Regions from separate parts of the Aliiroseovarius sp. genome, predicted to be linked through region 2. Evidence: riboswitches for the same ligand, from Rfam matches in the RefSeq annotation. Region 2 holds a riboswitch; each other region holds the start of a gene.
What was found. A riboswitch is a leader RNA that binds a small molecule or an ion and turns the genes downstream of it on or off. The one in region 2 is predicted to bind cobalamin.

Region 1: linked by a shared signal. The riboswitch ahead of ACO07D_RS18615 (hypothetical protein) and the one ahead of ACO07D_RS04340 (DUF1636 family protein) in region 2 are both predicted to bind cobalamin.
Region 3: linked by a shared signal. The riboswitch ahead of ACO07D_RS07415 (DUF1636 family protein) and the one ahead of ACO07D_RS04340 (DUF1636 family protein) in region 2 are both predicted to bind cobalamin.
Region 4: linked by a shared signal. The riboswitch ahead of ACO07D_RS01920 (TonB-dependent receptor plug domain-containing protein) and the one ahead of ACO07D_RS04340 (DUF1636 family protein) in region 2 are both predicted to bind cobalamin.

Annotation. Positions count from the first base shown of each region.
Region 1 covers NZ_CBDDIE010000003.1:3,556,592-3,562,029, reverse strand. Annotated here, with positions in the region: gene ACO07D_RS18625 (beta-ketoacyl-[acyl-carrier-protein] synthase family protein) at 1-1,020, shown strand, start outside; gene ACO07D_RS18620 (invasion associated locus B family protein) at 1,113-1,763, opposite strand; cobalamin riboswitch at 1,954-2,189, shown strand; gene ACO07D_RS18615 (hypothetical protein) at 2,258-2,584, shown strand; gene ACO07D_RS18610 (helicase HerA-like domain-containing protein) at 2,974-4,533, shown strand; gene ACO07D_RS18605 (hypothetical protein) at 4,535-5,020, shown strand; gene ACO07D_RS18600 (HlyC/CorC family transporter) at 5,141-5,438, opposite strand, start outside.
Region 2 covers NZ_CBDDIE010000003.1:644,223-649,660, reverse strand. Annotated here, with positions in the region: gene cobN (cobaltochelatase subunit CobN) at 1-2,064, opposite strand, end outside; gene cobW (cobalamin biosynthesis protein CobW) at 2,071-3,105, opposite strand; gene ACO07D_RS04340 (DUF1636 family protein) at 3,102-3,512, opposite strand; cobalamin riboswitch at 3,615-3,840, opposite strand; gene ACO07D_RS04335 (NnrS family protein) at 3,896-5,050, shown strand; gene cobO (cob(I)yrinic acid a,c-diamide adenosyltransferase) at 5,141-5,438, shown strand, end outside.
Region 3 covers NZ_CBDDIE010000003.1:1,246,337-1,251,774, forward strand. Annotated here, with positions in the region: gene ACO07D_RS07400 (FecCD family ABC transporter permease) at 1-161, opposite strand, end outside; gene ACO07D_RS07405 (ABC transporter substrate-binding protein) at 187-1,131, opposite strand; gene ACO07D_RS07410 (ABC transporter ATP-binding protein) at 1,146-1,925, opposite strand; gene ACO07D_RS07415 (DUF1636 family protein) at 1,918-2,289, opposite strand; cobalamin riboswitch at 2,391-2,606, opposite strand; gene ACO07D_RS07420 (class I adenylate-forming enzyme family protein) at 3,320-4,720, shown strand; gene ACO07D_RS07425 (hypothetical protein) at 4,717-5,438, shown strand, end outside.
Region 4 covers NZ_CBDDIE010000003.1:188,016-193,453, reverse strand. Annotated here, with positions in the region: gene ACO07D_RS01930 (TniQ family protein) at 1-1, shown strand, start outside; gene ACO07D_RS01925 (hypothetical protein) at 49-1,197, shown strand; cobalamin riboswitch at 1,553-1,766, shown strand; gene ACO07D_RS01920 (TonB-dependent receptor plug domain-containing protein) at 1,909-3,753, shown strand; gene ACO07D_RS01915 (ABC transporter substrate-binding protein) at 3,798-4,673, shown strand; gene ACO07D_RS01910 (FecCD family ABC transporter permease) at 4,670-5,438, shown strand, end outside.

The sequences.
Region 1 (5,438 bases), 2.9 Mb from region 2:
CAGATCGCGCTTTATGACCGGTTCACCCAATTCACCCTTGTGGCCGCGCGCGAGGCGATCGGGCAGGCGGGGTTGAGCTTTTCCGGTGACCTGGCCACGCGGTCCGGCGTGGTGCTGGGCACTTCTGGCGGCGGCATGAACACGCTGGATGAGAACTACCGGTCTGTCTACGAGGACGGCAAGAACCGCGTGCACCCCTTCGTTGTGCCCAAGCTGATGAACAATGCGGCGGCCAGCCACGTGTCGATGGAATACAACCTCAAGGGGCCGAGCTTTACCGTCGCCACCGCCTGTGCCAGCTCGAACCACGCGATGGGTCAGGCGATGCAGATGATCCGTCACGGCGGCGCCGATGTGATGATCACCGGCGGGTCCGAGGCGATGCTGTGTTTCGGCGGGATCAAGGCCTGGGAAGGGCTGCGCGTCATGTCGCGCGATGCCTGCCGCCCGTTTTCTGCGAACCGCAACGGCATGGTCCAGGGCGAGGGCGCGGCAATCTTCGTCTTCGAGGAATACGAACATGCCCGCAAGCGCGGCGCCGAGATCCTGGCCGAGGTGGTGGGCTTCGCGATGAGCTCGGATGCGTCCGACATTGTCATGCCCTCGAAACAGGGCGCGGCGCGCGCGATCCGGGGCGCGATGCAGGACGGGGCGTTGAACCCGGAAGATATCTGTTATGTCAACGCTCATGGTACCGGTACGGCGGCCAATGACAAGACCGAATGTGCGGCTGTGGCCGATGCCTTCGGGCATCACGCGGATGACCTGATGATCAGCTCGACCAAGTCGATGCATGGTCACCTGATTGGCGGCACCGGCGCGGTGGAACTGCTGGCCTGTATCATGGCCCTGCGCGAAGGGGTGATCGCCCCCACGATCGGCTATGAGGAGCCGGACCCGGAGTGTGCGCTGGATGTGGTGCCCAACGTGGCGCGCCAGATGGAATGCGAGGCGGTACTGTCCAATGCCTTCGCCTTTGGCGGGCTGAACGCGGTGTTGGCCTTGCGAAAGGTGGCGTGAGGGACGCTTTCCCCGTTGTGGTCCATTAAAAGGGATCCAATAAAAAAACGCCGCCCCGAGGGCGGCGTTTTCGTGTCTGGGCCTGTGGCGGCTTATTGCTGCGGCAGAACCGGCGGCTGCAGCGAGTCAAAGGCGGCGGTGAAGCCGGTCAGCGAGATCGGCAGCTGCACGCGCTGGTCCGGTGCGACGGCGGGCACGATAGTGGCGGTCGCCACGCTACCGGCCTTCATTGCCGCGATATCCGCGGGGCCAAAACCCAGCTGAACCAGGCAGCCCTGTGCGGTGCAGACGCGGAAGGCGTATTCCTTGCCACCGCCACTGTCCACGGCAATGGTCAGCTTTTCGGTCAGCAGTGTTTCCAGGGGGGCAACAAAGGTGGCCCCGGCCAGGGCCTGGCTGCCCTCGGGCAGGCGCACGATGTTGATCTCGGCGACTGGCGTTCCGTCCGCGTCCTTCAGCAGCTGATACATCTGACACGGATCGTCGCCGCCCGGGTTGTGGGCGCAGCGGCGCTCCCAATCGCCATGAACCTCGGCGACATAAATCTGGCCGGGCTGGCGTTCCGCATCGGTGCCCATGTCCAGACCGGTCACACCGGCGTCGGCTTCGGCCTCGGCCTCAGCTGCGGCGTCTTCACCTTCGGCCGGGGCGGCCTCGCCGCTGTCCTGTGCCCAGCCGGTCGAAGCGGTGCTCAGCGCAAACAGTGCGGCCAGGGTAAGCGGTTTCAACAGATCTGCCTTCATGTGCAATGTCCTGTGTTTATCATGAACCTGTTCGGACGGATGCTTAACATGGCTGGAACAGGCTGTCAGGCGCAAAACGACTGCCTGACGCGCCATGGGGGAATTCCGCGTGTCCCCGGCCGTTCAGTGTTTGCTTGCCGCGTTCCGGACGGGAGGTGACGCAAATTCGCCTGACACCACGACCTGCCCGTGTTAGAGCGCAGAGGATGGTTTCGTTCGGCGCGCCCTGCGTGTCGGACGATCAGGGAACACGGTGCGGCGCCCACGATCCGTTCAACGGCGCCAATTCCGCGACTGCCCCCGCAACTGTAGGCGGCGAGCACCCCGGCATGACCACTGATCCGAGGCTTTCGAGCAGAGGATCGGGAAGGGCCGGGCGAGCCATGACCCGCAAGTCAGGAGACCTGCCATCGCCTGTAGACAACCCGGGCGGGGTGCCCCGGCGTGGATGATCCGTCCGCCCGTAAACCCCGTTTCAACGCGCGGAGGGCGACATGACCCGGAAAGACGAAACGATCATCTGCACCACCTGTCCGATCACAGGCGGGGCCTGCCTGCAGGGCCATGCTCTGTTGACACGATTGAGCGCTGCCATCGGTGCGGCGGGCGACACGCTGGACGAGGAATTCGAAATCTCCGGCGCGGCGGATGTGGCGGGCTGCGGGCGGCCCTGCCGCCTGGCTTGGCGCGCCACGCGGGACGAGGCCTGGCTGGCCGGGGATGTGGATGCGGACCTGTCCGAGGACGAGGTTTGGGCGGCGGCCAAGGCCGGGCGCGGCTTGGTCATTGCCACCCGTCAGGTCGAGATGGCGCTGAGTTGACACAAAGGTTGGTCGCGCCGCCGCTGGCGCACCCACCTGCCGGGAACGATATTCCGGCCCCCATCATTTTCTTGGAAAAAGCACAAAGAAAAAGGGCCCTGGATGAGGGCCCTTTCCTGATTTTTCACTCCCTGCCGGACCGGCCGGCTTATATTGTGTCGGAACGCTATGACGTTTGGTCGCATCGGTCAACAGGGGAAAGTGGTTGTTTTTCAACATTTTCGAAAAAAAGCCGCGCCCGGGGGCGCGGCCAGTCTGACAGGGAGGAAGTCATCCGGGCGAAAGAGGACACTGCCCGGATGATTTCACCCTAGCGCAGAAGGGTTAATTTTGTATTTTCAACCCAGAAGTTTTCCACAGGAAGTAGAGGCGGGCTCATGGGCAGCGATATGGACGGGCGCATTTTCATTGGCGGCGGCGGGGCTGAATACGTTGAAAAACAAGGACTATTGCTGAAGTATGCCAACCGCCACGGGCTGATCGCGGGGGCTACCGGCACCGGCAAGACCGTCACTCTGCAGATCCTGGCCGAAGGCTTTGCTGCCCAGGGCGTGCCGGTTTTCCTGTCGGATGTGAAAGGGGACCTGTCGGGCCTGGCGGCCGCGGGCTCGGAGGGGTTCAAGCTGCATGACGCCTTCATGAAACGGGCGGGAACCATCGGCTTTGACGACTATAAGTATGGTGCCTTCCCGGTGACTTTCTGGGATCTCTATGGCGACCAGGGGCACCCGATCCGCACCACCGTGTCCGAGATGGGGCCGCTGCTGCTGTCGCAGCTGCTGGAACTGACCGAGGCGCAGGAAGGTGTGCTGAATATCGCCTTCCGCGTGGCGGATGAACAGGGGCTGCCTCTGCTGGACCTGAAGGACCTGCAGGCGCTGTTGGTCTGGGTTGGGCAGAACTCCAAGGACCTCAGCCTACGCTACGGCAATGTCTCCGCCAGCTCGGTTGGGGCGATCCAGCGGGCATTGCTGGTGCTGGAAAACCAGGGCGGCGCGCGGCTGTTCGGTGAACCGGCGCTGGAACTCAGCGACATCATGCGCACGGATACAGACGGGCGCGGGCGGATCTCGATCCTGGCGGCGGACAAGCTGATGGGCTCGCCGAAGCTTTACGCGACCTTCCTTCTGTGGCTGTTGTCGGAACTGTTCGAGGAACTGCCCGAGGTCGGGGATCCCGACAAGCCCAAGCTGGTCTTCTTCTTTGACGAGGCGCATCTGCTGTTCGATGACGCGCCCAAGGCGCTGCTGGACAAGGTGGAACAGGTGGCGCGGCTCATCCGGTCCAAGGGCGTGGGCGTCTATTTCTGCACCCAGAACCCGGCCGATGTGCCCGAGGATATCCTGGGTCAGCTCGGCAACCGCATTCAGCATGCGCTCAGGGCCTTTACCGCCAAGGACCGCAAGGAGCTGCGCCAGGCCGCCGAGACCTATCGCGACAACCCGCGTTTCGAGACCGAGGACGCGATCCGCGAGGTCGGCGTGGGCGAGGCCGTGACGTCCATGCTGGAGCGCAAGGGCGCGCCCGGGGTGGTGGAACGCACGCTGATCCGCCCGCCGTCCTCGCAGCTGGGGCCGCTTGACCCGAAGGATCGCAAGGCGCTGATCAATGCCTCGCCGATTGCCGGCAAGTATGAGGAGCTGAAGGATCGCGAAAGCGCCTATGAGGTGCTGACCAAACGCGCAGCTGACGCGGCCCGCGAGGCCGAGGAGGCGGAGAAGGCCGAGGAGGAGGCCGAAAGCGCTGCCGAACGCGAATACCGTGCCGGGCGGCGCTACTCGGGCACGCGGGTGGGGCGGTCAAGCTCGCGGTCCCCCCGCAAGAGCCGCTCGCGCAAGTCGGAAAGCTTCGGCGAAGCCGTCGCCAATGTGGTGATCAAGGAGCTGAAGGGTACCACCGGACGCCGCATCGTGCGCGGGCTCTTCGGCACGTTGTTCAAGGGGCGCTGAGATGGCCCGCGTGTCTGAGGCGCCGCTGCCGGAGACGGCTCTGTTGCAGACCTATCACCAACGGCCCGGCTGTTATGCCGATTGCTATGCGGTGGAGCTGCCTGGGAAGGTGTCCTTTGCCGACTATGTCGTGGCCTTCTACACCACGCCTCTGTTCAAGCTGGAACGCGTCATCCTGCGGGTCACCGTGCGCCGCCCGTCCACGGACGGTGAGGTGCGGGCCCTGGCTGAGGGGCGGGCGGAGCGTTTCGCCGCCTGGGATGTCGAGGGACGGGAGGTGGATCAGCTCCTCTTGTGCGACATGGCCGCGAAAACCCGCTCCTGGCTGATGGTGGAGCCCACCCCGGGCGGCACGCGGCTCTATTTCGGCTCGGCCGTGGTGCCGGGCGGGAATGGCAAGCTGGGGGTACTGGTCCATGCGCTGATGGGGTTTCACAAGGCCTATTCCCGCGCGCTTCTGGGCGCGGCGGTACGGCGGCTGCGTTAGCCTATTGGATGGGCGCTGCAGTCGCGCCGAAGGCGCGCCACCGCCCCGCAGGTGCAAAACTATTTGAAATAGTTTTCGGTTGCGCGGCGATGGCCTCGCTGCGCTCGGGGGACCGCCGTCTTACAGCGGTCGGATCTTCAGTTCGGCAATGCGGTGGCCTTCGCGGCTGACCACCTGGAAGCGGAAGCCGTGGAAGGAAAACACTTGCCCCTCGTTCGGGATCATCTGTGCCTCGTGGATGACCAGACCGGCGATGGTGTTCGCCTCCTCGTCCGGCAGGCCCCAGTCGGTCATGCGGTTGAGGTCGCGAATGGTCATCGCGCCGTCGACCAGGAAGTGCCCATCGTCGGAGCGCGTCAGTTCCGGCTCGCTTTCCGTGTCGAACTCGTCGGTGATCTCGCCCACGATCTCTTCCAGG
Region 2 (5,438 bases):
CACACCGGCGATTTCTGCAGCACCATGGTCGCCCGCGCCGAAGATGTGCAGCCCCTCGCCATATTGGCTTTCCTTCAGGTCGCAGACAAAACGGTCGATCCGGGTGATCGCCTCGGCGGCGGAGGCTTCGTCGGGAATGCCCAGGTCGGCCTCGACCCCGCGACCTTGCGCCTCGGCGCGGATGTCGGCGATCAGCCGGTCACGGCGGGCCGGGTCCAGCCCGTCTGCGGTGGAGTATTCATCCAGCAGGTGTTCAAGGCGTCCCAGCCCCTCGGGCAGCTGCGTCTGTGCCAGCGGTGGCGGCAGGTGGCCAAGTGTCAGCGCGCCGATGCGGCGTTTGGCCTGGGCGGCCTCGCCGGGGTCGTTGACGATGAACGGATAGATCACCGGGGTCGCGCCTATCAGCGCCTCGGGCCAGCAGGCGCCCGAGAGGGCCACGGATTTGCCCGGCAGCCATTCCAATGTGCCATGGGCGCCCATGTGGATGAGTGCATCCATACGGTTGCGTATCCAGAGATAGAAGGCGACGTACCCGTGGCGCGGGGTGCGCGACAGGTCGTGGTAATCGTCGTCTCGGGCGGCCACTTCGCCGCGTTCCGGTTGCAGGGCGATCACGGCCTTGCCCGCCTGGATGGCGGCGAAATGAAAGGCACCGTCCTGATAGGCGGGGTCATTCTCCGGCGCGCCCCAGGCGGTGAAGAGGTCTTCGCGCAGGTTCTCCGGCAAGGTCTCCAGAGCGGCCTTGTAGGCCTCCAGCGGCCAGCTCTGCCTTTCCACGCCCAGCCGTGCGCCCAAGTCGGATTCCGGGGTGATGTCATAGCCCGCGTCGGCAAGCGACTTGCAGAGCCCCTCGACCGATGCCAGCGCGTCAAGTCCCACCGCGTGGGCCAGATTGTAGCCTTTGCCGGGGTAGGTGGAGAGCACAACGGCGAGTTGCTTGTCAGCATTCGCCAGCGTGGACAGGTGGTGATGCGCCACGACCTTGTCGGCAATCGCGGCCACCCGCTCGGCATCGGCGCGGTGGGCGAAGCGGCTGTATTCCAACGCCTCGTCGCGTTTGGTGGGCTGTTTGAAACTGGTGACCCCGGCAAACAACCGCCCGTCGACTTCCGGCAGCACCACATGCATGGCCAGATCGGCGGGCGAGAGGCCGCGTTCTGCCTCGTCCCAATCCTTGCGTCGCGACGTCGATAGTGCGACCTGGAAGACCGGGCAGCCGGTGGAGCTCAAGGGCGAGGTGGCGCCATCTGCGCCCTGCGCCGAAAAGGCAGTGGCGTTGACTATGGCCGCGGGGGTGAGCCGTGCGACCTGATCCGCGATCCAGGGCGCATGGGTGCCCTTGAGTGTGGGCGCGAAGAGGCCGATGGCGTCGAAACCACGTGCCTCCAGCGCGCTAATCAGCGCGTCCACCGGATCGGTGTCCGCCGAGGTCAGGTAGGAGCGATAGAAGGTGACGAGGGCAAGCGGTTTGTCGCCCGGCTCCGGCGCGGGCACGACGCCCTGGCCCGGGTGATAGAACCCAGCCTCGGGCACGGTCTTGGCGCCGCGCACGGGGCCCGCGTAGAGCCCGGCGGCGAGCGACAATTGCGCCAGCGCGGCCTGGGCGGCCACGGCGCCGCCTGCCTCGCAGAGCTGCTGCAAACGGCGCAGGGTCGAGGTGGGCAGGGTCGAAAGCTCGTCCAGACGCGGGTCGGGGCGGCCATCGGCAGGCAGGATGGCCAGAGCGATCCCCCGCCGCCGTGCCATGTCTTGAAGCGTCGCCAGCCCATAGGCCCAGTAGCTTTCCCCGCCGATCAGCCGAACCAGGATGGCCTTGGCGCCCACCAGGGTCTGTTCAGCGTAAGTGTCGACCGACAGGGGATGTTTCAGCGCCACCAGGTTGGCGAGACGCAGTGAAGGCAAGTTGCCATCCGCCCCCCCATTCGCCCTGTGCCATCCTGCCGCGAAAGCCCCCAGGTCACTGTCCGAGAAGGACAGCACGACCAGCTCCGCAGGGCTCTGACCGAGGTCCTGCGGGGTGTCGCTCTGATCGAGCCCGTGGCTTTCGCGGAAGACGACGTGCATCGGTGCTTAGGCCTCCAGCACAGAACGAATGGCGGCTTCGTTGATGTCGTGATGTTCGGCAATGACCACCAGCTGGGTGCGACGTTCCTGCGCCCCCCAAGGCTGGTCGAATTGCGCGCGGACCCGCGCGCCGACCGCCTGCACCAACATGCGCATCGGCTTGCCTTCGACGGCGACATAGCCCTTCACGCGCAGGATCTTCTGCTCGCGGGCCAGACGTTCGATATTGCCTTGCAGCGTTTCGGGATTGGCGACCTCGCCCAGGTCGATGACGATCGAGTCGAAATCGTCATGTTCGTGGTCGTGATGGCCGTCATGGTGGCTGGGACGCGCGTCGAGGTCATCTTCGGCGGCGGCTTCCAGCCCCAGCACGACACGCGGGTCGACCACGCCTTCGCTCATCGGGATGATCGGCAGCTCGCGCGGGGCTTCGGCCTCAATCACGGCACGGGCCTTGGCGAGGCCCTCTTCGCCCGCCAGGTCGGCTTTGGACAGAAGCACGATATCGGCGCAGGAGACCTGATCCTCGAACACCTCGGACAGGGGCGTTTCGTGGTCCAGGCTATCATCGGCCTCGCGCTGGGCCTGAACGGCATCAAGGTCGGGGGCGAATTGGCCCGAGGCGACGGCCTCGGCATCGGCCAGCGCGATCACGCCGTCCACGGTGATGCGCGACTTGATTGCGGGCCAGTCGAAGGCTTTCAGGAGCGGTTTCGGCAGCGCCAGGCCCGAGGTCTCGATCAGGATGTGATCGGGTTTTTCCGGCAGGGCCATCAGGGCTTCGATCGTGGGGATGAAATCATCGGCCACGGTGCAGCAGATGCAGCCGTTGGCCAGCTCCATGATGTTGTTTTCCGGGCAGTTCTCATCCGCGCAGCTCTTCAGGATGTCGCCATCCACGCCGGCGGTGCCGAATTCATTGACCAGAACCGCCAGGCGCTTGCCTTGGTTGTGGGTCATCAGGTGACGGATCAGCGTGGTCTTGCCGGAGCCGAGGAAGCCGGTGATCACGGTGACGGGGGTTTTCGACAGGTTGCTCATTCGGCGGCCTCCTTGGTGGATTTCTGCGGGGCTTGTGGGGGAATGCGGGCAATGGATTGCTTGCGGAAGATCTCGGGCCGTTCACGCCAGGGCACGACACCGTCGGTGGTGGCGGCATAGGCGGTCACGCCTTCAACGATGGCGGGTACATGGGTGTCCGGGTCCATGTCGCCGTAGATGTAGGTCCAGCGTTCAGCCCCGCCTTCGATCACCATGGAACAGCCGCGCGAGCAGGCGGACAGGCATTCGACAGGGCGGATGCGGACATGGTCGGGCAGGGCGCCGGATAGAGCATCATGCAGACGGGCCCCGGGGCGAGGGCCTTCGGCGTCAGTGGGGGCACCGGCGCGGCAGGTGGTGCAGACGGTGACGGTGACCTTGGCGTCAATTTCGGCCATGTCGTCCATTGTGCCTTCCCTTTCCAATCTGTGGCGAAAGGGGGCAGGCCAGCCAGGGAACCGGTCCGAGACCGCTGTTCCGACAAGCCGGTCGCGATACACCCCGTTCGCCCGTTACGTACAGTGCTGGCAGGTCTCCCGGCTTGCAGAGTTCGAAACGTGTGGACCCCGGGGGGTGTTGTTCCGATGGCCACCCACCTTCCCGACCCTGTGGGGCCAGTGGTCGGGTGACCTCTCTGTTCACGGTCGCGGGGGCGGCTGCGCCTCGGCCTGTGGTGGCCTGTCGCATTCCCTCTTCGCCTGCCTTACGACAGGAACCAGCTAGGCCAGATGTGGCCAAGTGCTTATTGTTGTCAAGCATCAAGGGGGTCGGATTGCTGCAGGAAAACGACATGTCGGGGCGTTACTGGCCGGGCCGGGGGGCTTTGGCCGCGAGTTACCGGATCATGTTCCCGTTGACGGCGATCTGGGCGGCGTTGTCGGTGGCAATCTGGCATGTCCTGCCGACGAGCCTGGACCAGGTTGCCGATCCCTATCTGTGGCATGTGCATGAGATGACATTCGGATTTGGCGCGGCGGCCCTGTTGGGGTACCTGCCATCGGCCTGCAGCAGCTGGACCGGGCGGGCGCCTGTGTCGGGTGCTGCGGTGGCTCTTCTGGCTGGGCTGTGGGGTGTGGCGCGCCTGTCTATGCTGATCTCGGACATGCTGCCTCTTGCCTGGCTCGCCAGTGCGAATGCCGCAGTGTTCTGGGCGCTGGCCCTGGTGCTGGCGCGTGAGGGGATTCGCGGCGCAACCGCCAAGATCTGGGCTTATGTCGGTTTTCTTTGTCTGGCCGGAGGCGCCTCTGGCACGGTGCTGGTCGGGTCAGTGCTGGGGGGCGGTTTCGACGCGGCGCCTCTGCTGGCGCCTCTGCTGTTTGCCGCCCTGCTGGTGGTGGTCGGCGGGCGTATGGTCTTCGGCTTTCTGAAGTCCGATGCCAGCCGACGCGGTCGGGCGGCCGGGAGGGACCTGCCGTTGCTTGGGTGGATCGGTGCCGCGGCGCTGGGGCTGGCAGCGGCTTTGCTGATCTGGGGCCGAGACGAACTGGCAGGGTTTGCGTTGTTGACCGCTGCCCTGTCCCAGGCCGTGCGCCTGCCCACATGGTCGCTTGGCCGGGCCCATAGGGAGCCCCTGTTGCTCATGTTGGCGCTTGGGTTCCTCTGGCTGCCACTGGGGTTGGGGCTGTGGGGCACGGCCCTGATCGGGGTGGACCTGGTCGCGTCCCCCAACGCGATCCATGCTATGATCATGGGGGCCATGTCATCGTTGATCATGGCTGTCGCCGCCCGCCCGGTGGCCCGGCGTGGCGCGCTGGGGCTGGAGGCCCGCCCCTGGATGCTGCCCGCCTTCGGGTGCCTTCAGGCGGCCATTGTGATGCGGGTGGCAGGTTGGCAGGACGCGGCCGTCCTGGCCTGGAGCTTGGCTTGGCTGCTGTTCTTGGCAGGTCTGCTTACCCGCTGTCACGATCCGGTGCCGCGCCCGATTTTCAGCGGATCGCGTCGGTGAAAGCCGCGCGATTGGTCGGTGGCAGCATTGACAGTGTGCGCGCGCTGCGCTTCTACTCCGTTTCCGACCAGACAGGACACGAGGCCGCCCATGACCGACGATAACGCCCGCCACGCTGCAAAGATGGCCAAGAAAAAGGCCGCACGCGACCGCATGATGGAAACCAAGACCGGCGAGAAGGGGTTGGTGATCGTGCACACTGGTCCCGGCAAGGGCAAGTCGAGCTCGGGCTTCGGCATGATCCTGCGCTGTATCGCCCACGGCATGCCCTCGGCGGTGGTGCAGTTCATCAAGGGCGGCTGGCAGACCGGTGAACGGACCCTGATCGAAGAAAATTTCTCGGACCTTTGCCAGTTCCATGCGATGGGCGAGGGTTTTACCTGGGAGA
Region 3 (5,438 bases), 600 kb from region 2:
AGGCGCAGGTCAAAGATGATGCGGCCCATCGGGGTGGGGTCCGCGTCGCTCCAGCCAAGCCCCGTGGCGATGGCGGCGAAGACCTCGGCCAGGGGAATGGCGGTCGTGCCGTAGAGCACGGACAGAAGGATCAGGGCGACCAGAACGGCCGCCCCTCCCATCAGTATCAGGCCGAAACGACCCACTTCAGAACAGATCCGGGTGCATGGCTTTCGCTATGGCTTCGATCGCGTCGATATTCGCCGGGCCAGGGGTCAGCTCTTCGTAGCGCAGGCCGATCCAGCGCTCGTTTTTGACCGCGTCAATATGGGCCATGACCGGATGTTCCTGCAGGAACTTGAACGTGTCGGCGGCGCCATTGCCGGTCTGATAATCCAGCAGGACCAGGAACTCCGGGTTGGCGGCGGCGACGGCCTCCCACGAGGTGCGACCCCAGCTGGTGTCCATGTCATGGGTCACGTTGGTGCCCCCAGCCGCAGAGATCATCGCGTCGGGGATCGCGAACTTGCCCGAGGTAAAGGGCGCGTCCGCCGGGCCGTCCAGCAGGAAGACACGCGGCTTTTCGGCATCCGCCGTCTTGGCTTCGATCGCCGCCAGCTGCTCTTTCCAGCCGGAAACCAGCATCTCGGCCTTGTCGCTCACGTCCATGACCTCGCCCAGACGCAGCACGTCGCCAAACAGCAGGTCCATCGAGGCGACCGGGCGGCCTTCGTGCAGGTGCACGCAGCTTTCGGTCAGCACCATGGTCTGGATGCCGAAGGGGGCGAGCGTGTCCGGGGTCACGTCCCCGCCAGGTTTCATGCCGTAATACCAGCCAGCAAAGAACATGTCGGGCTCGGCGGCGACCAGGTTTTCCACCGTGGGGTATTTCGGCGCCAGCTCCGGGATGTCACCGCGCATGGCGTCGAAATCCGGGCTGGTCTTGTACCAGCCGGTAATGCCGGTCAGGCCGACGATCTTGTCTTGCAGACCCAGGGCAAAGGCCATGTCGGTCATGTTCATGTCATGCACGACAATGCGTTCGGGCGTCTTTTCGAACACCAGCGGCGCGCCGCAATTGTCCACCGTGACCTCGGCCGAGGCGGCCTGGGCCAGTCCCAGCAGCACGGCTGCGGGCAGGTACATCTTCATCCTCACTCACTCCTTCAGATGTGGATTTCTGTTTTTCGGATATCCAGCGTCGGGATCTGCCGGTCGCCATGGGGCAACAGCAGGTAATTGACGCCGAACGTGTCATGGACTGCCTGGGGGGTCAGAACCTCGGTAACCGAGCCGAACCCGGTCAGGCGGCTGTCCTTCATCAGGGCGACATGGGTCGCGAACTCCGGGATCATCACAAGGTCATGCACCACCATGATCACCGTCACCCCCAGCGCGGCCACCAGCGACAGCATGCGTCCCTTGGCATCGGGGTCGAGGTGGTTGGTCGGTTCATCCAGGAACAGGATCTGCGGCTTCTGTGCCAGGGCGCGGGCGATATGCGCCCGTTGACGTTCGCCACCCGACAAGCGGTCCATCGGCTTGTCGGCCAGCGCGGCAAGCCCGGTCAGGCCCAGGATGCGGTCCATGGCCTCGGCATGTTCAGTGGCAGAATGATCGGCCCAAATCGGCATTTGCCCCAAGGCCACGTACTCCCGCAGCTTCAACCGCCCATCCGGGGCCGAATGTTGGCTGACCAGGGCAATGCGGCGGGCCCGCTGCTCCAGCGGCATGTCACGCAGGCTCTGCCCTTCGATGGTCACGTCGCCCAGGGCGATTTCCTCGATCCCCGACAACAGGTTCAAAAGCGTGGTCTTGCCCGCCCCGTTTGGCCCGGCAATCGCCAGTCGAGCGCCGCGGGGCAGGTCGAACGAGACATCGCTGATCAGCCGGTCGCCGTTCAGCGCAAAATACTCCAGGTTATCGACACTCAAAAAATCATGCATGCGCCCACCCCCGCGACTTGTGCCCGGGCAGGCGGGCCAGGGTCTTGTCATAGAGCGCGCGCGGGCGCTCGGTTGCCGAGGTCCAACCGGTTTCATGCGCATCATATTGATGGGCGAACTCCGCAATGGCCGCGATATCCTCGTCCCCGGCGATGGGGCCGAACAGATAGGTGGCCTTGCCTGGCGCCTGAAAGCCGACGGCCACCGGGTGGTCGCATCCCGCCATGCAGTCAACCGGGCGGATGGTGAAGCCGGTTGGCAGTCGCGCTGTCAACGCAGCCCGCATTCGTGCCGCCGCAGTTGGCCCCGCACATGTCGTGCAGACCAACAAAGTGTGGTCTTGGTGATTATCTGTTTGGGACATGGTCGCCCCCGCTTGCCATCAAGCGCAGAACGAAGGTGCCCAGTTTGTCCTTACGCGAAAGACGTGTCATCCAGCCTCCTTCCAGAGCGCCCCGCTCCGGGTCAGTTTCAACTTGGATGGCAGGTCTCCTGACTTCGCGGGTCAAAGCTTGGTCGACCTTCCCGACCCCTTCGAGGTCAGTGGTATCTTCGACGTCGCTCACCGCTTACAGTTGCGGGGGCAGTCACGGAATTGGCGCCTGATGGCTACACCTCACCGTGTTCCCTTTTCATCCCGCGACCTTGGGTCTGGCGGGAACCATCAGCGCTACAGAAATCCGGCCTGCGGCAGTTTGTCAAGCATTGTGGACCTGCCAGCGCTGAAACACGCCGTAAAACGGGTGTTGTCCGGCCTTCGAGATATGTGCGGGCCTGGCAGGTCAACCGGGGGTGTCACTTCTACAGAATCACCTCACATCACGGGCGCCAGGTGGGCGGTCAGCAGCACGGCGATGATCATCAGTTCGACCAGCAGCGGCAGCAGCATGGACGGAGCCGGGGTCGGTGACATCCACCAGCACGATCTGAAAGATCTTGCGACCGGTTTCGGCCCGAGGCTGCTACTCTTGGCAATCGTGGCGAATGACCGCAGGCAGCCCAAAGCGGTCGTGACCGTCCTTCACCCAGGGCGGGAAGCGGTCTTTTGCTGCGATTAGCCTCAAGGTCAGCTAGGTGGACCGCAGCAGTCATTTGCCGGTTCCCCCATGAATACTGCCTTCATGGTCCAGGCAGCATCCCAGAAATGAGTTGAGCTTGGAGAGCTCAAGCCGACGCCGGCAATGCGATCAGCAAAACTCTGCAATCTGATCGATGCGAGCAAGTGAAGGAGCAAACGGGCAAAGGTGCGAGCCGTTGTACCGCAGTGCCTTGTTTACTCAGGTGCCAGCGTGTTTACTAATGTGATGGATCCGCGGCATCGGGTCGCCATTATAGCTACAGAACGGAATATAGCTTTGTCCGATGAGCTTTTCACAACCAGTAAATCAGACCTGTTGTCCGACGCCAGCGGACGTCTATCGCGCGCTGATGCCTTCGCGCGAGCCCGGGCCGTCGCTGATGCTCTTGAAGTTGCTGGCCTGAAACCGGGGGACAGGGTCGCGCTTCTTTGCCGTTCCCCCGCTGACGCCATCATCGGGTTCATTGCCACGCTGATGACGGAGTTCGTTGCGGTTCCCGTTCACCCGTCCTCTCCACCGGCCGCCACGGCAGGGCTGCTCGTCGCCAGCGGCGCGGCGGCGATGATCAGTGACCACGGGGACTTCGCCGACTTGACCGGCGCAGACACCATCGCGCACATAAGCTCCCGCCTCGATCCCGTGGCCTGCCATGCCCCGACACTGTCAGGCAGCGCGGACCAGATCGCCGCGTTGCTCTACACATCCGGTACCACCGGCGCCCCCAAGGGCGTAACCATCACGCTTGGCAATCTCCTTGCGATGACCGACCGGCTGGTGCACGACTTCTTCCGAGTCGATGACACGGACACGCTCCTATTGGCCGCGCCACTTGCGAATGTCTACGGAACCGCCCTTGTCGCAACGGCGCTGCGGGCCGGCGCCACCTTGTCGATACCTGCTGTACCGCGGCCGGACACGATCCTGGAGGCGATGCGCCGCGACAAGGTCACGTTCATGGCTGGCGTGCCGATGGTGGGCGGCATGATGCTCAAGGCCACCGGAGACACCAAGAACCCCTTGCCTGATCTGAAGCGGGTGCTTCTCGCGGGCACAAAGCTGGACCCCAACATGGCCAATGCGATTGCCCGGCGCTTTGATTGCGAAGTCATGACCGGTTACGCAATGACCGAAGCCGTTCCCCTGGCCATGATGCTGGATACAGCGCAGCTTGGCGGTGGGAATGTCGGGAGTGTTGCAAAGGGCGTTGAGATGCGGATTGTCGACACGGGTTTCGCCCCCGTCAAACCGGGTGAGCCTGGTGAAATCCTGGTGCGTGGGGCGGTTGTGACGCCGGGGTACTGGCAAAATGACACTGCCAACGCCGCAGCCTTCCATGACGGCTGGTTCCGCACAGGCGATATAGGTCGTATTGACGCCGACGGTCACCTTGAACTCATCGACAGGCTAAAGGAAATCATCAAGACCGCAGGCAATACCGTCTATCCATCAGAGATCGAGTCGGTGTTGCGCGATCACCCCGGGGTCGGCGAAGCGGCGGTCATCGCCCAGCCCCACGACGGGGTTGGCGAAATCGTGGTCGGTTACTTCACGGGCACACCGGAACTCGACACCAAGGCGCTGCGGACATGGTGCCAGGACCGTCTTGTAAGCTGGAAGGTCCCGCGCAGGTTGGTACAGGTTGGGGCGATGCCCATGACGCCATCTGGCAAGATTTCCAAGGCGCAGCTGCGGATGGAGCAAGGACGCTCGGCATGACGCAAGCGATGCCAAGCGCTGAAGCAAAAGTCCACCAAGCCCTTCTCGGCAACGATCCAGGGCTGGCGCAGTCGATGCTTGACCAATCAGGGGACGAAATCAATGCCCGTCAGGGCGCGCTTCTGCAGGCGCGTATACATCTGCGAGCAGGAACTCCCGAGGCTGCTATAGAGGTGTTGCGCGGCATGGAAACGCCGAGACCCGCTGAACTGCGGGTCATCGCGTGGGCTTACTATCAAAGCGGTGATGCCCGGGCCGCGCTGGATGCGATCGACGCTGCGATCAAGGCAGATGACAAGCCGGCCAAAGAAACCGACGCCCTGCTGCGACTCCGTGCGGCAACGGATCTTGGAGACCGGGCCCAGGTCACCAATATCGCCGAACAGGCGCTGGCTGCGCATCCCGGCAACCCGGCATTGCGGCGGCAATCGACATTGTCGTTTCTCGCTGTTGGCGCCATTGATGAGACAGCGGATTTGATCGCGACCTTGACGGTCGATGACAAGGTCCCCCACAGTGCCTTCATTGATTTTATCGAACGTGGTCTGCGTCATGGCCACGCAGCCGCAATCATCAAGGGCATGCCTGCAATAGAACGCTTGTCGAACAACCGCTTCGACATGTACTTGAGGCGGGCCTGGGCCACCTTTTCCGACGAAGAAAAGCAGGGCAGCCTTTCGACCACGTTGGCCGATGTCGCCATTTGTGCTGGGTCGCC
Region 4 (5,438 bases), 460 kb from region 2:
GGCTTCACGCCTGGCAAGCCGGAGTTCTTTCCCGAAGGGAGCCTCGGGTTGATCCATCACATGGGGGAGAGAGTAAAAGGAGCGGCCGGGGCAGGGTGGTTTGACAACCTTCCCTTTCATGTCGCAACCCAGACCTGTGAGAACTTCGGACTTCTCCTTCTGAAGGGCCCGACCACGAACCGGCAGCTCGTGTCAGATCTGGATTGGGCCAAGTCAGGCCATATTGGGTTCACTTTTCTGCGCCATGGCCCCGACGCGATGATTGAAAAACTCGCCGAACTGGAACGCAGGCGTCCCAACGACAACTCCCTCTACCGAGCTCGGTTTGGCGTCTTCTTCGAGTGGCTTCGCAATCGCGAAGATGATCCTGCCTTCGATGCAATCCGCGATCCAGTTCGGCAGTTCATTTTCGATACCTATCCCGTTCAGAAAGATGCATTGGTCCTCGGCGTCAAAAACCCAAGACGAAAGCTCCACACACACCGATCGCTTTCTAAAGAACGTCGGCTGGATTTCACCAAAACGGGTCATGCCCTCCTTCAGCGTGGCGATGTCCGGAAGAACGACAGCAACAGCTTCGAACTGCTGCGATACGTACCATCAAATGTGGCTGATGAGATTGCACATGAGTTGAATAGGGTGTTCACGGCCGAGCGGACGGCGAAAAAGCTCGGTGTGACACGTGCAACCCTTTCCCAGCTTTCTCAAAACAGGCTCATTCAGCCTCACTTCAAACATCGAGGCGCGGTCCCTGGTTTCCATAGCAACGAGATTTGGCGCTTTGCCACTTCCGTGACCAAAGGATGGGTGCCTTTTCTCGGCAACAAGTCAGCGGCCAAATGGGTATCTTTTCAAGATGCCGCCAAGCGATGCAAATGCGCTACTTGGCAAGTGCTTGGCATGGTCATCCCCTACGGTTTGCCGGTGACCAACCCGGATCGGAAAAAGAAGCTGCTCTCCGACCACATCACCTGCCCAAGGGCTTTGGCCAGGAAATATGATGAAGTCGAAAGGAACGCAGTCACCTTTCTGAAAGCGGGCAATATGTTGGGGTGTAATACAGCTCAGGTCGAAGAGCTCGTCGTGCGAGGTCTACTCACGGAGACACCCGCGTTTGCGATCCGGTCGAGAAAGAAATACCGGACCGTCGAACTGGCGGGTGTCCACTCCCTGCTAAACGGTGATCAGCAAATCTGACTGTCTGAGGGGGACGAGCGGGTGCTGCTCTGGCCACTTTTTTCGACTTCCCAGTGGAAGAACTTTCCTGAGTCAAAGGAAGAAACGCCAGCCTTTTTCGCAATCCGATGTCGGATTGCCCAATGAAATAAGGGACTCCGGTGGAAGGGTTATGGTGAGTCACCCACCCTTGGCAGTTCGAAGAAAGGTTCCGTTGGCGGCGGCCTTTTACGTTGATCGGTGCAAAGACAGGATTGTTTTTAACTCCGAGCCACCGTTTCTTTTCTTAAATCTCAGAAGCGGTGTTTCCGCGTCCCATGAAAAATTTTCTTTCCAGCATGCTTTAAGAATTCTTTACAAAACGTCTTCCTCGTACTACCTCCGATTCCGCTTCGGTCCTGTCGGCATGCCGGTGGGATAATAGGGAACACGGTGAGGTGTAGCCATCAGGCGCCAATTCCGTGACTGCCCCCGCAACTGTAAGCGGAGAGCGAGGCCGGACAAAGCCACTGTGCCGCCAAGCGGTGCGGGAAGGCCCGGCCAAGCTGCGACCCGCGAGTCAGGAGACCTGCCGAGGTGATCACCCAATCCGTACGCGGGGTGCGTGCGAGATTACGGTCTGTCCGTCGTGGTGACATTTTCGCCGCGGCCGGACTCCAAGATCTTCGACCGCAAAAATGGACTACTGCCCGCCCGCGAAACGAGGCGAGGCAATTCAGAGGGACGTGGCCAATGCTTGCCCGTATTCTTTCCACGACCGCGTTTGTCAGCGCGGTCTCCACGCCTGCGATCGCGCAGGATTACACCGATCTCGGCACCATTATCGTCTCTGGCGACCTTACGCTGTCTGCGAACCGCGGCGAGACCACCAAGACCGAGCGTAGCGGCTCTACGGTCGAAATTGTCACCCGTGAAGATCTTGAAGAAGCCGGCGACATTCAGGTCGCTGATTATCTTGCCACGCTTCCCGGTCTCAGCGTGACGGGCAACGGTGGCATCGGTTCGACCACCAGCCTGCGCATTCGTGGTTCATCCGGGCGCTATATCGGGGTTTACGTTGACGGTATCGACGTGAACGACCCGTCCGCCCCGCAGATTGCGTTTGATTTCGGAGGGTTGACCACGGACGATATCACTCGGATCGAAGTGCTTAAGGGCGCGCAGTCCGCCCTCTATGGTTCCGAAGCCATTGCTGGTGTCATCAATATCACCACGAACCGGGCCACCGAGCCGGGTCTGCACCACAACCTTGCGGCGGAATACGGCTCGCACAACACCGCACGGCTGTCGTACAACATGAGCTATCTTGGCGATTACGGCAGCTTCGCCGCCACGCTGAGCCACATTCGCACCGATGGAATTTCGGCCGCGGACGAGAACGCAGGCAACACCGAGGACGACGGCCACGAGGCCACCCGCCTGAGCTTCTCGGGTGAGTATGCGGTTTCGGACACGGTCACCATCGGCGGCTCGGGTTTCTGGCAGACCTCGGAAACCGAGTACGACGAATATAGCGGTGGCCCGGTGGACGGTGTGTCTCCGGACGAGCTGTCGGAAAGCGACCAATTCGGTTTGCGCGGCTTCGTGCGTGTCGAAGGTGGCGCGGTCGAGCATGAGTTCTCGCTGCAGTATTACCAGAACGACAGGCTTTCCTCCGGCACCAACGCCTGGGGGCCCTTCGCCTATGACTATCTGGGGGAGCGGATCGGGCTGGCTTATCAAGGTCAAGCCGAGCTGACCAACGCCACGCTAACCTTCGGGCTGGACGCGACGCGCGAGTCTTATGAAAGCGGCGTGCAAAACGGTGAACATGACATGCTGGGGGCCTGGGTTCAGGCCGATTGGCACCTGTCGGAGCAAGTTGAGTTGGTGACTGTCCTGCGTCACGACGATCATTCGGACTTTGGCGGCAAGACCACCGGCCGCGTGTCGCTGGCCTGGCTGCCCACGCCGGATATCACGGTCCGGGCCGCGGTGGGTACCGGGTTCCGTACGCCGTCGCTGTTCGAGCTCTTCTCGTCACCCTATGGCAATGCGGCGCTGCAGCCGGAAACCTCGGTCAGCTATGAGCTGGGTATCGAAAAGCGTTTTGACGGTGGTGAAGTTTCGGCCACCTTGTTCAGGACCGAGATCACCGACCTGATCGCTTGGTCGCCCACTGGCTACACGCAGACACCGGGGACCGGATGGGCCCAGGGGGTCGAGCTTGCCGCGGCCTTCAAGCTGTCCGACAGCCTGGATATGACGGCATCCTACACCTATACCGACAGCGAGAACGCTGCGACAGGTATGCGGCTGGCCCGGGTGCCGATGCACACGGCTGCCGTCCGCCTGAATGCCGAGGTGACGGATCGTTTGTCGACGGGCCTTGCAGTCAAGCATGTCGCCGGTCTGAACGATACGACCGGACCGCTGGCGGACTATACCGTGGTGGATGCTACGGTGACCTATGATGTTTCCGACAGCGCCGAGCTTTACCTGCGCGCCGAGAACCTGTTTGACGAGGAATATCAGACCGTCACGGGTTACGGCACGCCGGATCGCTCGTTCTACTTCGGCGCGCGGATGCAGTTCTGAGACTGGATCGTGCCATTATGAAGATCGGCTCTCACGCAATGGCCATGACTGCGATCGTGGTTATGGCCGCCACGTTCACCCTGGCTGGGCTTGTCCCCGGCCAGGGCATTCGCGCGGCCAGTGCGGCTGATCTGGCACTGTCGAGCCAACCGCCGCGTCGAGTTGTGTCGATGAACCTTTGCACCGACCAACTTGCGATGATGCTGGCCGCCCCCGGCCAGCTCCTGTCCGTTTCCTACCTGTCCTTTGACCCGCGTGGGTCCGCGATGGCCGGGGAGGCGCAGAAATACGTTCCCAACCATGGCCTTGCCGAAGAGATCTACCTGCTCGACCCCGACCTGGTGATCGCGGGCCGGTTCTCGACCCGAGCGACCGTTTCGATGCTGCGCCGTCTGGGTCTGCCGGTTGTGGTGATGGACCCTGCCTATTCCCTGTCTGAGGTTCGCGACCGTATCACCGAAATGGGTGAGGTTCTGCACCGCCAGGATGCTGCCACCGAGATGGCCGCGCAGTATGACCGCGATCTCGCCACGCTGGCTGCGCGCGCGCCGGAGGTCCACCCGCTGGCCGCGCTTTACTACGCGAATGGCTATACCTCGGGCGACCGCACCCTGGCCGGTCAAATCCTGAGCACCGCCGGGTTTCGCAATGCCGCCGTCGAAGCGGGCCTGCCCATGGGCGGGATATTCCCGCTGGAGATGCTGGCCATGTCCGATCCTGATGCCTTGATCACCGGTCGCCGCTATCCCGGCGCCTCACGATCCGAAGAAATTCTGGATCACCCTGTCGTGCAGGCGCTCGCCTCGAACCGAATGCAGGGCAGTGTGACCGACCGCGACTGGATCTGTGGTTCGCCCCATGTGCTGCGTGCCATTGCCGGGCTGGTTGCGTTGCATGATGTCCCGGAGGACAGCCAATGACCCGCCTTCTTCTGATCCTTGTTCCCTTGCTTGTGGCGCTGTTGGTCGCGGCGCTGCTGTTTGGTCCAGCGGGCGTGCCGATGGGCAAGAGCCTGCATGCGCTGTTTGTCGATACCGGTACCCCTCTGACACTGGTGATGCGCGAGATCCGCCTGCCGCGCGCGCTCTTGGCTGCGTTGGTCGGGGCAGGGTTGGGCCTGTCGGGCGCGGCGATGCAGGGGTACCTGCGCAACCCGCTGGCCGATCCGGGTCTGATTGGTGTGTCCGGGTCTGCAGCCTTGGGCGCGGTCCTGGCGATCCAGACCGGGTTTGCAGGTGTGATTGCGCTGGGTCTGCCCCTGGCCGCGCTGGGCGGCGCGCTGATCGGTGTCTTTCTGGTCCTTTTGCTGGCCGGTCCGCGCGGGGCGTCGATCACGTTGATCCTGGCGGGGGTCGCGGTCTCGTCGCTGGCCGGTGCGCTGACCTCTTTGGTCCTGAACCTGTCGCCGAACCCTTTCGCCGCGAATGAAATCATCTTCTGGATGATGGGCTCGCTGGCCGACCGATCCCTGGATCACCTGTGGCTGGCGCTACCCTTCTTCGTGCTGGGGGCGCTTTTGCTGCTGGGACTTGGTCGGGGCCTGGATGCGTTGACCTTGGGCGAGGATGCGGCCGAGGCGATGGGCATCAACCTCACCCGCCTGCGGCTTCTGTTGGTCTTAGGCGTGGCCTCCATCGTGGGCTCCGCCACCGCCGTTGCGGGCGCCATCGGTTTCATCGGCCTTG